DNA from 2 places in the Streptomyces sp. Edi4 genome. Region 1 is predicted to be linked to the other one. Evidence: riboswitches for the same ligand, from Rfam matches in the RefSeq annotation. Region 1 holds a riboswitch; the other holds the start of a gene.
What was found. A riboswitch is a leader RNA that binds a small molecule or an ion and turns the genes downstream of it on or off. The one in region 1 is predicted to bind glycine.
Positions count from the first base shown of each region.

Region 1 (7,158 bases):
CCCCCCTCTGACCCCGCACCGCACACACCGCCGTCCGCACCGCCCACGCATCACCGTGTCTCCGAAGTGAGAGGCGACCCACCATGCCGCTGCATGTCCCCCCGGCCCCCGCGCCCGCCCTGCGCAGCGTCCTCGCGGCACTCGGTTCCCCCACCGCCGTCCGCGAGGCCCGTACCCCGGCCCTTCGCTCCGCCCCCGGTCCGCTCACCCCCGAACTGCCCCTCCCCCTCCACGTGCTGGACGGGATCACCTCGGGCGGCCGGACGGCGCGCAGCCGCCTCGCCGGATGGCGCTTCCTGATCAGCGACCGCGACCATCCCGTCGCCGCCGCCGACACCCGCCTCACGCCGGACGGCTGGACGTTCTCGCACTTCTTCGAAGGCCCCTACATCGCCTCGACCCAGCGCGCCCTGCGCCAGGCCGAACTCCTCGCCACGCCCTTCCAGCCCAGACTCCTCTCGGTGCCCGAGCTGTACATGCTCACCCTGTGGCTGCACGGCGACACCGGCGCCGACGGTGCCTCGGGAGCGCCCGCGCCGCACGATCTTCTGGTGCCGCTCGCGCCCGCCCCGCCCGGCATCTGCTCCCACCGCCCGCGGCGCGTCAGCGAACTCCTGCCGGTCCTGACCCTGCGCCTGGCCCCCGCTCCCCTGCTCGGGCAGCCCGCCTGACGCCCGTTTGACCGCGCGCGAAAAAATGTGCCCCGCGACCGGTGTGGTCGCGGGGCTTCGTGTGTCTATGCTGCGTACGCGCTCCTGCGCCATACGGGCTAGTCCCGTCGGGTCAGGCCGAACCACCCGAAAAGACAGGCCAGTTGAGCTGAACCGTCCGCACGGGTGATACGTCCTTGAGCATAAGTAAGCGCTGCCGCGAAATCCCTGCGGATTGACTCCCGTGGGGCAACACTGGGATCGGACCTACCGACTTACTACCGGGGGGCGGCCATGAACAACGCACCGAGCCGCAGCACACTCACCACGACGCAGCGAAAGAACGCATCCATGTGCCAGCACAAGCCAGCCTGTCCCACAGCCTTCTCCGCCGACCGGGAAGCCGCGCAGCCCGTGGCACACCACCCGGAACAGGGCTGGAGCCTGCTGTGCAACGGCGTCCTGCTCTTCGAGGACACCGGTGAGCTGTTGCCGGACGGGCAGATCATCGCCCCGCACCGGCCGCTGACGGCGGAGCAGGTGGCCACGGCGGCTTAGCGCGCCGCGCACCAGCAGTACCCGTACCGACCGGTCGCGCCGCGGCCCCGTCCGGTACGGACACCCAAGGGCCGGCCCGGGGAGAACGCCCCGAACCGGCCCTTACGCATGGGTGCGATCAGTGGTCGTACTCGTCGAGCGGCGGGCAGGAGCAGACCAGGTTGCGGTCGCCGAAGGCGCCGTCGATACGGCGCACCGGCGGCCAGTACTTGTCGGCGGCCGACACCCCGGCGGGGAAGACGGCCTCCTCGCGGCTGTAGGAGTGGTTCCACTCACCGCCGAGCGCGGCCGCGGTGTGCGGTGCGTTGGCCAGCGGGTTGTCATCGGCGGGCCAGACGCCGGAGGCGACCTTCTCGATCTCGCCCCGGATCGCGATCATCGTGTCGCAGAACCGGTCGATCTCGCCCAGGTCCTCGGACTCGGTGGGCTCGATCATGAGCGTGCCGGCCACCGGGAACGACATGGTCGGCGCGTGGAAGCCGTAGTCGATCAGGCGCTTGGCGATGTCGTCGACGCTGACCCCGGTCGCCTTGGACAGCGGCCGCAGGTCCACGATGCACTCATGCGCGACGAGACCGGCCGGACCCGTGTAGAGCACCGGGTAGTGCGGCTCCAGGCGCTTGGCGATGTAGTTCGCGGCGAGCACGGCGACCTGGGTCGCCCGCTTGAGCCCTTCGCCACCCATGAGACGGACGTACGCCCACGAGATCGGCAGGATGCCGGCCGAACCCCAGGGGGCAGCCGAGATCGGGCCGACGCCGGTGGCCGGTCCTGCCGCCGGCTGGAGCGGGTGGTTGGGCAGGTAGGGCGCGAGGTGGGCGCGCACGCCGACCGGGCCGACGCCGGGGCCGCCGCCGCCGTGCGGGATGCAGAACGTCTTGTGCAGGTTGAGGTGTGAGACGTCGCCGCCGAACTTGCCCGGCTTGGCGAGGCCCACCAGCGCGTTGAGGTTCGCGCCGTCCACATACACCTGGCCGCCGGCCTCGTGGACCTGGGCACAGATGTCGGCGACGTGCTCCTCGAACACGCCGTGCGTGGACGGGTAGGTGATCATCAGCACCGACAACTCGTCGCGGTACTGCTCGATCTTGGCGCGCAGGTCGGCGGCGTCGACCTCGCCGTCGTCGGCGGTCTTGACGACGACGACCTTCATGCCGGCCATCACGGCGCTCGCGGCGTTGGTGCCGTGGGCGGAGGAGGGGATGAGGCAGACGGTGCGCTGGGTGTCGCCGTTGGCGCGGTGGTAGGCGCGCACCGCGAGCAGGCCGGCGAGCTCGCCCTGGGAGCCGGCGTTGGGCTGGATGGACACCGCGTCGTACCCGGTGACCTCGGCCAGGCGCTCCTCGAGCTCGCGGATGAGCGTGAGGTAGCCGGCGGCCTGCTCGACCGGCGCGAAGGGGTGGATCTGCCCGAACTCGGGCCAGGTCACCGGCTCCATCTCGGTCGTCGCGTTCAGCTTCATGGTGCAGGAGCCGAGCGGGATCATGCCGCGGTCGAGCGCGTAGTCGCGGTCGGCGAGCCTGCGCAGGTACCGCAGCATCGCGGTCTCGGAGCGGTGCTGGTGGAAGACCGGGTGGGTCAGGAACTCATCGGTGCGCAGCAAGGCGTCCGGCAGGGTGTCCGCGGCCGTGGCGTCCAGCGCGTCCACATCGGCGCCGGTCCCGAACGCGCCCCAGACGGCGGCCAGTTGGGCCCGCGTGGTGGTCTCGTCACAGGAGAGGGAGACGGTGTCCGCGTCGACCTGGTGGAGGTTGACCCCGCCTTCGCGGGCGGCGGCGACGGCCTTGGCGGCCCGGCCGGGCACGCGCACGGTGAGGGTGTCGAAGTAGGCCTCGTGGACGACGTCGACGCCGGCGGCCCGCAGGCCCTCGGCCAGCAGCACGGCGTAGCGGTGGGTGCGCCGGGCGATCTGGCGCAGACCGTCCGGGCCGTGGTAGACGGCGTACATCCCCGCCATGACGGCGAGCAGCACCTGCGCGGTGCAGATGTTGCTGGTCGCCTTCTCGCGGCGGATGTGCTGCTCGCGGGTCTGCAAGGCAAGGCGGTAGGCCTTGTTGCCGTCGGCGTCGACGGAGACGCCGACGAGACGGCCGGGCAGGCTGCGGGCGAACTTCTCCTGGACCGCCATGAATCCGGCGTGCGGGCCGCCGAAGCCCATCGGAACGCCGAAGCGCTGGGTGGCGCCGACGGCGATGTCCGCGCCGAGGGAGCCGGGCGAGGCGAGCAGGGTGAGCGCGAGCAGGTCGGCGGCGACGGTGACGATCGCGCCCAGCTCGTGGGCGGCGTCGATGACCGGCTTGAGGTCGCGGACCTGGCCGGAGGCGCCGGGGTACTGGAGCAGCACACCGAAGACACCGCGCTCGGCGATCTCGGCGGGGATGCCCTCGCTCAGGTCCGCGACGACGACCTCGACCCCGGTGGGCTCCGCGCGCGTCTGGATCACGGCGATCGTCTGCGGCAGGGTGTCGGCGTCGATGAGGAAGACACCGCCCTTGACCTTGCCGACGCGCCGCGACAGGGCGAGGGCTTCGGCCGCCGCGGTGCCCTCGTCGAGCAGCGAGGCGCCGGAGGTCGGCAGGCCGGTCAGCTCGGCGACCATGGTCTGGAAGTTGAGCAGCGCCTCGAGGCGGCCCTGCGAGATCTCCGGCTGGTAGGGCGTGTACGCCGTGTACCAGGCGGGGTTCTCCATCACATTGCGCAGGATGACCGGCGGCGTGAAGGTGCCGTAGTAGCCGAGGCCGATCATGGGCGCGAGCACCTGGTTGCGATCGGCGAGCCGGCGCAGCTCGGCGAGCACTTCGGCCTCGGTCCGCGCCTCGGGCAGGCCCAGCGCCTCCGCGCTCTTGATGACGTCGGGGACGGCGGCGGCGGTCAGCTCGTCGAGCGAGCCGTATCCGACCTGCGCGAGCATCTTGGCCTGGGCCTCGGCGTCGGGCCCGATGTGGCGCTGCTCGAACGGAATGCCACGTTCCAGCTGGCTGAGCGGAATGCGGTTGGCGGTCATTACGGAGGCCTCCTGGTCGCACGACCTGCGAGGGGTACCACGGCGCGGGTACCCGGACGGCCTCCCCCTCTGTCATCTCAACCTGAGAGCTTCACCGGGACGCACGGGGGCGACCCGGTTTTCACCGTCGGTGAGGAAAGGATGTGCCCGGGCAGTGGTGCCCGCGCGTTCCCCGTCCTGCTTTCCAGAGTGACCTCGTCCGTGCGGTCCGTGGGCCTGAGAGATTCCGGGGAGGATTTGCTCCTTCGGCGCCCGCCGGGTGACTCGTCGAGTACGCCGGAGGGCTCTCCCGCACGGGGTCAGCAGCCGTTCGCCAGCCTACCAGCGCACTCCGAGCCGATTCTTTGTTCAACTGCCTCGAGTGGCCAACCCTCGCGATGTGCACTTTTGTAGTGCTTATGGAGCAGTTGTCACCGGTTGCGACCAGTTGGAGGGACCGTGCAGACCGATATCGATCCGCGCAGCCTGATCGGCCGCAAGGCGTACGACCGCAATGGACGCAAGATCGGAACGGTGGACGAGGTCTACCTCGATGACGCGACGGGCGCACCGGAGTGGGCCGCCGTGCGCACCGGCCTGTTCAGCCGGGACGCCTTCGTCCCCCTGGACCCCAGCACCCTGGTCGACGAGGCGCTGCACGTCCCCTTCGAGCGCAGCCTGATCAAGGAAGCGCCTGACTTCGGCGTGGGCCGCCACCTCTCCCCGGAGCAGGAGCTCCAGCTCTACCACCACTACGGTCTGGACATCTCCGCCCCCTCCCCCGATCCCGGCCCGCCGCCCTCCGACCGCGACTTCGGCCGGCTCGCGGGAGGCGACATCTGAGCCCTTCCGCCCCGGTCCTCGGGCCGGAGCCCGTCTTCGCGCCGGGACTGGCCCTCGGGCCGAGGGCCGCCCTCGGGCCGGGACCCCGCCTCGGGCCCGGGCCCGTCCTCGGCCCGCCCGTCGGGGCCGGGGAGAGCCGGCGCGTCCGGGGGGTGCTGCGAGGTCTCCGCCGGCTCCACAAGGGCCAGCGGCTCCCCGGGTGTGAGCCCGGGATCGTCCACCCTGAACGTCCGCACCCGCCCCGGCGCCCGTGACGTGGGCGTCTCGAAGCGCACGGTGACGCGCCCCACACCGCTGCCCTGCACCCAGCCCGGCCCGTACTCGCTGTGCCGCACGTCGTGCCCGGCCAGCCAGCGGCGCTGGGCCGGGTCCTCCACGGTCTCCGTCTCGGCGGCGGCCGCCGCCTCCTCCCGCTCGGGCTGCTCGTGCGCCGCCCGCTCCCCCGCCGCCTGCGCGAAAAGGTCCTCCTGCGTGAAGTCGGCGAGGCCGGTCACCCCCACCCCGAGCAGCCGCACCCCGCCCGTGGTGTCCACCGAGTCGAGCAGCCGCCCGGCCGCCTCCCGCACCACCGCGAGGTCGTCCGTCGGCCCGCGCAGCGTCTCGGACCTCGTCAGCGTCGAGAAGTCGAAACGTCTGACCTTGAGCACGATGGTGCGCCCGGAGTGGCCCGAGGCCCGCAGCCGGCCCACGCACCGCTCCGCGAGCCGACCCACCTCGGTCGTGATCCGCACCCGGTCGTGCAGGTCCACGTCGAAGGTGTCCTCCACCGACACCGATTTCGCGTCCCGCTCGGCCACCACCGGCCGGTCGTCGTAGCCGGATGCCATCCGGTGCACGGAGGCTCCGTGCGCCTTCCCGAGCAGCCGTACGAGCTCGTCCTCGCCCGCCTCGGACAGGTCGGCCACCGTGGTCATCCCCGCACGGCGCAGATGCTCGGCGGTGGCCGGGCCCACGCCCGGCAGGGTGCGCACCGGCATCGGGGCGAGAAGGGCGCGCTCGGTGCCGGGCTCGATCAGGAACAGCCCGTCCGGCTTGGCCTCCTCGGAGGCGATCTTGGCCAGCATCTTGGATCCGGCGAGCCCGACAGACCCGCTGAGCCCGGTGACCGCCCTGATGTCCCTCCGCAGCCGCTCACCGGCCTCGCGCGCCCCCGCCGCGTCATGGGCCACCCCGCCCGCCTCCAGGTCCACGAAGGCCTCGTCCAGGCTCAGCGGCTCGACCAGCGGCGACAGCCGCCGCAGCAGCTCCATCACCTGCTCGCTGATCGTGCGGTAGAGCTGGAAGCGCGGCACCAGATACGCCGCGTTCGGACACAGGCGCCGGGCCTGGGCCATGGGCATCGCCGAGCGCACCCCGAACACGCGCGCCTCGTACGACGCCGTGGAGACCACCCCGCGCGGCCCGAGCCCGCCCACGACGACCGGCTTTCCGCGCAGGCTGGGCTTGGATGCCTGCTCCGCTGCGGCGAAGAAGGCATCCATGTCCAGATGCAGGATGGTCGGCGCGGCTCTCACATCACTGATGCTGCCGTACGCCACTGACAATCGGCCCCGCGGCACCGACGGATCCGGGGCCGGCGCTGCCCGCCCGGCCCCGAAGAGGCGTCAGACGGCGCGATTGCGGCGCCTGGCCAGCTCGTCGGCCGGGTTGTGCCCGACCAGCGTCTCGCCGGTGTCCACGCGCTCACCGTGCAGCTGCGAAAGGGCCGACTCGACGTCCCGCCACACCACGCCCACGGCGATCCCGAAGATCCCCTGACCACCCTGGAGCAAGGTCACGACCTCGTCGGGCGATGAACACTCATAGACCGTGGCCCCGTCGCTCATCAGCGTCATCCGCTCAAGATCGCGATCTCCGCGCGCCCGCAGATGCTGGACGGCGGCGCGGATGTTCTGGAGGGCGACACCGGTGTCGAGGAAACGTTTGACGATCTTCAGGACGACGACGTCACGGAAGCTGTAGAGACGCTGGGTGCCCGAGCCGTGGGCCGGACGCACACTGGGTTCGACCAGGCCGGTACGGGCCCAGTAGTCGAGCTGGCGGTAGGTGATGCCCGCCGCCGCGCAGGCGGTGGGTCCCCGGTAGCCGATGGTGTCGGTGGCCGGATCGGCCGCACCGCCGTGA
Region 1 is NZ_JBEJGY010000004.1:1,243,554-1,250,711, forward strand. Features, by position in the region: gene ABR738_RS07660 (hypothetical protein) at 84-671, shown strand; gene ABR738_RS07665 (DUF5999 family protein) at 1,002-1,208, shown strand; gene gcvP (aminomethyl-transferring glycine dehydrogenase) at 1,327-4,212, opposite strand; glycine riboswitch at 4,407-4,514, opposite strand; gene ABR738_RS07675 (PRC-barrel domain-containing protein) at 4,651-5,034, shown strand; gene ABR738_RS07680 (DNA polymerase IV) at 4,944-6,548, opposite strand; gene ABR738_RS07685 (MerR family transcriptional regulator) at 6,639-7,158, opposite strand, start outside.

Region 2 (7,158 bases), 4.6 Mb from region 1:
CGTCACCGTGTCACCCACCTCGGGAAGCTGTACGAACACGACGTCACCGAGCGCGTTGGCCGCGTGCTCCGTGATGCCGACCGTCGACACGCCGTCCTCGGCGTTCGACAGCCACTCGTGCTCCTTGCTGTAGCGCAGCTGCTGGGGGTTGCTCATGACCTGAATTCTCCTGTACGCGGGGAAGTGCTGCTGACGGGGTCTCGAGAAGTGTCGCGGAAGGCGAGAGACGAGAGGGGGAGGGGAAGAAGGACGCGCGTCACTTCTGGCGCTTGTAGAAGGGGAGCGCGACGACCTCGTAGGGCTCGTGCGTCCCGCGGATGTCGATGCCGACCCCGGCCGTGCCCGGCTCGGCGTACGCCGCGTCCACGTAGGCCATGGCGATCGGCTTGCCCAGCGTCGGCGACGGCGCGCCCGAGGTGACCTCGCCCACGGTCTCGCCCCCGGCTCCGCCCGCGGCGACCACGGCGAACCCGGCGCGCGGCACCCGGCGGCCCTCGGCGATCAGTCCGACCAGCTTGCGCGGCGGGTTCGCGCCGGCCTTCTCGGCGGCGGCCTCCAGAGCGGCGCGGCCCACGAAGTCACCGTCCTTCTCGAACTTGACGACCCGGCCGAGGCCGGCGTCGAAGGGGGTGAGCGCGGTCGTCAGCTCGTGCCCGTACAGCGGCATGCCCGCTTCCAGGCGCAGCGTGTCGCGGCAGGACAGGCCGCACGGCACAAGGCCCGCGTCCGCTCCGGCCTCGGTCAGCGCGCGCCACAGCCGCTCGGCGTGCTCGGGCGCCACGAACAGCTCGAAGCCGTCCTCGCCGGTGTAGCCGGTGCGGGCGATGAGCGCGGGCACGCCCGCGACGGTGCCGGGCAGGCCCGCGTAGTACTTCAGGCCGTCCAGGTCGGCGTCCGTCACGGACTTCAGGATGCCGGGGGACTCGGGGCCCTGGACCGCGATCAGCGCGTAGGCGTCGCGGTCGTCGCGGACCTCGGCGTCGAAGCCGGCCGCGCGTTCGGTGATCGCGTCCAGCACGATCTGAGCGTTGCCCGCGTTGGCGACCACCATGTACTCGGTCTCGCCCAAGCGGTAGACGATCAGGTCGTCGACGATGCCGCCGTCCTCCTGGCAGATCATCGTGTAGCGGGCGCGGCCCACGCCGATGGTGGCGATGTTGCCGACGAGCGCGTAGTTCAGCGCCTTCATGGCCTCGGGGCCCGTGACGGTGATCTCGCCCATGTGGGAGAGGTCGAAGAGCCCGGCGCGGGTCCGTACGGCGTTGTGCTCGTCGCGCTCGCTCCCGTACCGCAGCGGCATGTCCCAGCCCGCGAAGTCGGTCATCGTGGCGCCCAGCGATCGATGCAGGGCATCGAGGGAGGTGAGGCGGGGGGCGTTGCTCATGGATGGTGCTCCAAGGTCCCGGGGCATGACGGTCGAGGACATCCTCCCCATCTGTCATCGGAACCTGAGAGGTTCACCGGCGCGCGCTGCGCGGCTCGGCTTGCACCTTGGGTGGGACCGCCCGGCAGGGGACAGCCCGCTTTTCAGATCTGCCTCACCCGCGCGGTACGGGGCCTGAGAGATTCAAGGGAGGAACTTGCTCCTTCGGCGCCCCAGCTCACAGCTGCTGAGGACTCTCCCGCGCGGATTCGAACGGCCGGTATGCAGTTGGCGCGCACATCATTGCACGCATCCCGAGGACGGCACATCGCCGGTGACCCATTACCGGCTCTTTACACTCCCTGGGCAAGGAACGCGGGAGCGAACAGGGGGGAGTGCCATGACGGCGGACCACAGGACCGGTCGGGTGCGGGAGGTGCCCGCGCCGGACGGCCGGAAGGCGAGGCTGACGGTACCGGCGGCGCGCCGGGCACGCTCGGGGCGACCGGGGCCCGGGGTGTCAGAGGTGTCTGAGGTGCCCAAGGCGCCCGAGGTGCACAAGGCGCCCGAGGTGCACAAGGCGCCCGATGTGCCCAAGGTACCCAAGGTGTCCGGGACGGTATGGGATCTGCGGGGGCGGCCCGGGCTCACCCCGCCGGAGCTCCTGTTCGACGCGGGTGACGTCGTGGTGGTGTCCGGCCTGCCCGGCAGCGGCAAGACGACTTTGATGCGCCGCGCCGTCACCGACCGCAGGATCGACTCCCAGGACACCCGGCTCGCCTGGCAGCGCGCACTGCCCGGCATCCCCTACCTCCTGTACCGCCCGCTCACCCGCACCGCGCACTTCGCGCGGACCTGGTGGGCGCTGCGCTCGGGCGACAGCCTCGTCGTGCACGACTGCGGCACCCAGGCCTGGGTGCGGCACTGGCTGGGGCGGGGCGCGCGGCGCAGGGGACGCGCACTGCGTCTGGTCGTGCTCGACGTGCCGGCCGGCACCGCTCTGGAGGGCCAGGCCGCGCGGGGCCGCTGGGTGTCGGCGTACGCCTTCGCCCGGCACCGCGGCGCCGCCCGCCGCCTGATCGCCCAGGTCGAGGCCGGGCGGCTGCCGACCGGCTGCGCCAGCGCCGTCCTGCTCGACCGGGAGTCGGCCTCCGTGCTGCGACGGATCGGCTTCACCGAGTGAGGCGCGCGGGCGTGCGCCGGGCCCTGGCCCCGTCGGCTTTCTTCCGGCCAGGGGTGCGGCGTTAGGGTCGAGGTGCACGGCCGCGCAGGAGCCGGGCACGCGGCGGGGGTCGGGGACAGTCGGGGGAGAGGGACGGCACATGAACTTTCCGGAGCAGGTGTTCGCGCATCCGCACGGCGGCGGAGGCTGGCCGGGCAACGAGCTCGAAGAGGTGCTGGCCGCGGCTGTCGGGCAGCCCGACGCGGGTCCGCGCCTGATAGAGGTCCTGGGCCGCAACGCGGTGTGGGTGCCGCTGCCCAACGGCGGCAGCCAGGACAGCACCGACCTCGACCTGCCCACCCTGGAGCTGGACGGCGCCCCCTATGTCCCCGTCTACAGCTCCGAGCAGCAGTTCATGCAGTGCGTAGGTGCCCATATGTCGTTCGCGGTGGCGCCCGCCGTCGAGTTCGCGCGCGGGCTCCCGCCGCAGCTCGGCATCGTGGTCAACCCCGAGGGCACCGTCGGCATGCCGCTGCCCCCGCCCGCCGTGGCCGAGCTGTGCCGTACCGGGCGTACCGCACTCGATGGACCCGCGTCCGGCGCCCGGGTACGCCTCTTCGAGCCGGACTGGCAGGAGGACCCGGTGCAATTCCTCGGCGTCGCGGCCGAGGAGTTCGAGGCGACCGGCGTGGTGCTCAGCGCCCGCCGCGCGCTCGCCTCCATCGAGGGCGACGCGCCCACCCTCTTCATCGGCGTGGAGTTCTCCACCTGGGACGGCGCGGGACGCGGGGCCCCCATGGAGGCACTGGGCCGGGCGCTCGGCCGCGCCCCGGTCGGCTGGCCGGTCCACCTGGTCCTGCTCGATGTGACACAGGATCCCGTCGCCACCTGGATGCGTGAGCGGGTACGCCCCTTCTATACGCGGGCCCAGTAACAACCGCCGGGCGCCTCGCGGCAGGTCCTCGCCGGGTCATGGCGGTGTCTGCGCGGCGGCTTAACCTGGTTTCATGACCCTTGCAGCCCCGCAGCCGCACGCGCGTGCCCGGGGCTGCGGGGCTGCGGGGTGGCGCAGGACGTCGGCACGGTGGATCGAAGAGGGGCGGAACCCAGGGTGAGCGCGTCAGGCACCGCCGCGGCCGGGCAGGTCGAGCACATGCTGCGCCAGGTGACGCCCGGGCGCTACGACGTGTACGAGGCGCTGCTGCACGCGCTCGCCGACCCCGCGTCCGGCCGGCTGTGGATGCTCCTGTGGAACGGCACGCCGGGCTCGCCGGACGCCCAGTACGGCACCATGGAGGTCGACGGCGTCGCGTACGCGCCCTGTGTGACCTCGTCGCAGGAGCTCTCCGCCAGCGGCTGGAACCGGGCGCACGAGGTGACCGGCGCCCTCGACGTCGCCCGCGCCCTCTACCCCGACCGGTACGGGATCTGGCTCAATCCGCATGCCCCCGGCGGCGGCGTCGGCATCCCCTGGACCGACCTGCGGCGGATCGCCACCGGCCTCGACCGGATGCCCGCAGGACCGCTCAGGCTCTGCGAACCGGCCGTCGAGGTACCGCAGTTCTACGCCCTGCTCGCGCAGAACGCGCACCACACCCCGGCCGTGCGCTCCCTGCGCCGCGCCTGGGTGCAGCCCGCGCTCGGCGCGCCCTACCTCGCCATCGGTCTCGATCTGTACGACTTCGGCGCCACGTCCGTGGAGGCCGTGCGGGCGATGATGCGCCAGTCGGCGGCCGCCGTGCCGGACGGGCTCGCCGTCTCCGCGGTCGCCATGTCGGACGCGTACGACCCCGTCTGCATGTGGCTGAAAGCCCACGCACGCCCGTTCTACGACCGTGAGGCAAGCGCCGCTCCGGCCCCCGGAACGTCCGGCTACGGCTACCCGCCGGCCGCCCCGCGCGCCTACTGAGTCCGCCCCGGCGGCCGCGCGGCTCCTCCGGCGCGCGCACCGGGCTCCGCCGCGTGAGGCTCCCACCAGGGCGGACGCGGTCAACTTCCCCCGCGCGCCTGGGGAATGTCCGTTCTGATGGGGCGAAGACCGCAATGGCCCCGCGTGTCACATGCGCCCCAACTTCCGCATGTCCGACCCCTGTTAACCCGCGTCCGCATAACGGAAACCCCCTTTCCGCATCACGTTTGCGCATACTTTCGCCGTCAGGTCTGGCGGGTGATCGCGACGCCATTGAAGACTCCCGGCATGCAGGGCCGTTCGGGCCCGTGTGCGAGCAGCCCGACCCGCTGCCCGGTGTCGCCCCCCGCTCGCACTGCTGATGGGAACGCGCCGCTACAGCGGCAAGTGCGGGCCGGTCACCGCCGGTTGAGAGGGGTCCTTGCCACGATGACGGCACCATTGCACGACACACCCGCCGACGCGGACCCGACCGCCGACCTCGGCGCCACGCCGAGCGACGAGACCAGAGCGGTCGAGGGGCGTTCGCTGGGCCGTATCGCCTGGAACCGGCTGAAGAAGGACAAGCTCGCCCTCACTGGTGGCATCGTTGTCGTGTTCCTGGTCCTCGTCGCGATCTTCGCGCCGTGGATCGTCGACGCGTTCGGCCATCCGCCGGAGGAGTTCCACGAGGACCAGATCGACCCGCTGCTCTCCACGCCGACCGGCAGCTGGGGCGGCATCAACTCCCACTTCCTGCTGGGAGTTGAGCCGGTCAACGGCCGCGACGTGTTCAGCCGCATCGTCTACGGCGCGCGCGTCTCGCTGCTCGTGGGCTTCCTCGCGGCGGTCTTCGCCGTCGTGGTCGGCACCGTGCTCGGCGTGATCGCCGGTTACTTCGGCGGCTGGCTCGACGCGATCATCAGCCGGGTGATGGACATGCTGCTCTCCTTCCCGCAGCTGCTCTTCATCATCGCCCTGATCTCCGTGGTCCCCAGCCAGCTCTTCGGCCTCAGCGGCACCGGAGTGCGGCTGCTCGTGATGATCCTCGTCATCGGCTTCTTCGGATGGCCGTACGTGGGGCGCATCGTGCGCGGCCAGACGCTGTCGCTGAGGGAGCGCGAGTACGTCGAGGCGGCGCGCAGTCTGGGCGCCGGCCGCGGCTACATCCTGTTCAAGGAGCTGCTGCCCAACCTGATCGCGCCGGTCACCGTCTACATGACGCTGATGATCCCGACGAACATCCTCACCGAGGCGGCGCTCAGCTTCCTGGGAGCGGGCGTCAAGCCGCCCACGTCCTCCTGGGGACAGATGCTGTCGACGGCGATCGCGACCTACCAGTCCGATCCGATGTTCATGATCATCCCGGGTGTGGCGATCTTCATCACCGTGATGGCGTTCAACCTCTTCGGCGACGGCGTCCGCGACGCCCTCGACCCGAAGGGCACCCGCTGATGCGGGAATTCACAGACTCCGGCCCGGCGCACCGCACGGGCCGCGACACGCAAGACGCCCACTACGGAGGAAGCGAGATCGTGACAACCCCAGGTTCATCAAGGCGAAAGACGGTCGCCGGCGCCGCGATCGTCGTTGCGGCTCTGCTGTCCACCGCGGCCTGCGGCGGAGGTGGCGGCAGCGACAGCAAGGGCAAGGCGCCCGGTTTCAACGCCGCCAACAGCAAGCTGGCGAACGCGTCGACGAAGAAGGGCGGCGAGCTCAAGTTCGTCGGTACCCAGGACGCCGACTCGTGGGACCCGCAGCGTGGCTACTACGGCTTCATGTGGGACTACGCGCGCTACTACACGCGCACGCTGATCACGTTCAAGGCCGCCCCGGGCAAGGAGAGCGAGACGCTCGTCCCGGACATCGCGACCGGTCTCGCCGAGGTCTCGCCGGACAAGAAGACGTACACGTACCACCTGAAGGACGGCGTCAAGTGGGAGGACGGCAAGGCCGTCACCTCCAAGGACGTCAAGTACGGCATCGAGCGCATCTGGGCGCAGGACGTCATCTCCGGCGGCCCCGTCTACCTGAAGGACGTCCTCGACCCCACCGGTGAGTACAAGGGTCCCTACAAGGACACCTCGCCCGACAAGCTGGGTCTGAAGGCCATCGAGACGCCCGACGACAAGACCATCGTCTTCAAGCTGCCGGCGCCCAACGTCGACTTCGAGCAGATGCTGGCCATGCCCTCGGGCACCCCGGTCCGCCAGGACAAGGACACCCAGTCGAAGTACGGCCTGAAGCCGTTCTCGCTCGGCCCGTACAAGTGGGAGTCCTACTCGCCCAACAAGTCCATGGTCCTGGTCCGCAACGACCAGTGGGACCCGAAGACGGACAACGTCCGCAAGGCCCTGCCGGACAAGATCAGCCTCACCCTGCTGAGCAGCGCCGACGAGATGGACAGCCGTCTGATCAACGGCGACTACGACGTCGACATCAACGGCACCGGCCTCGGCGCCGCCGGCCGCACCAAGGCGCTCCAGCAGTACAAGGGCAACGTCGACAACCCGGACACGGGCTACATCCGTTACGCGGTCTTCCCGCAGACGGTGGCCCCGTTCGACAACGAGCACTGCCGCAAGGCCGTCATCTACGCGGCCGACCACAAGTCGCTCCAGACCGCCCGCGGCGGCCCGCAGGCCGGTGGTGACATCGCCACCAACATGCTGCCGCCGATCATCAGCGGTTCGGACCCGAAGTACGACCCCTACGGCGCGACCGCCAACGACGGCGCCCCGAACA
Region 2 is NZ_JBEJGY010000004.1:5,794,783-5,801,940, forward strand. Features, by position in the region: gene gcvH (glycine cleavage system protein GcvH) at 1-156, opposite strand, end outside; gene gcvT (glycine cleavage system aminomethyltransferase GcvT) at 257-1,384, opposite strand; glycine riboswitch at 1,538-1,635, opposite strand; gene ABR738_RS28420 (AAA family ATPase) at 1,890-2,546, shown strand; gene ABR738_RS28425 (enhanced serine sensitivity protein SseB) at 2,686-3,459, shown strand; gene ABR738_RS28430 (enhanced serine sensitivity protein SseB C-terminal domain-containing protein) at 3,637-4,434, shown strand; gene ABR738_RS28435 (ABC transporter permease) at 4,864-5,868, shown strand; gene ABR738_RS28440 (ABC transporter substrate-binding protein) at 5,949-7,158, shown strand, end outside.
Region 2: another riboswitch for glycine. It lies ahead of gcvT (glycine cleavage system aminomethyltransferase GcvT); the one in region 1 lies ahead of gcvP (aminomethyl-transferring glycine dehydrogenase).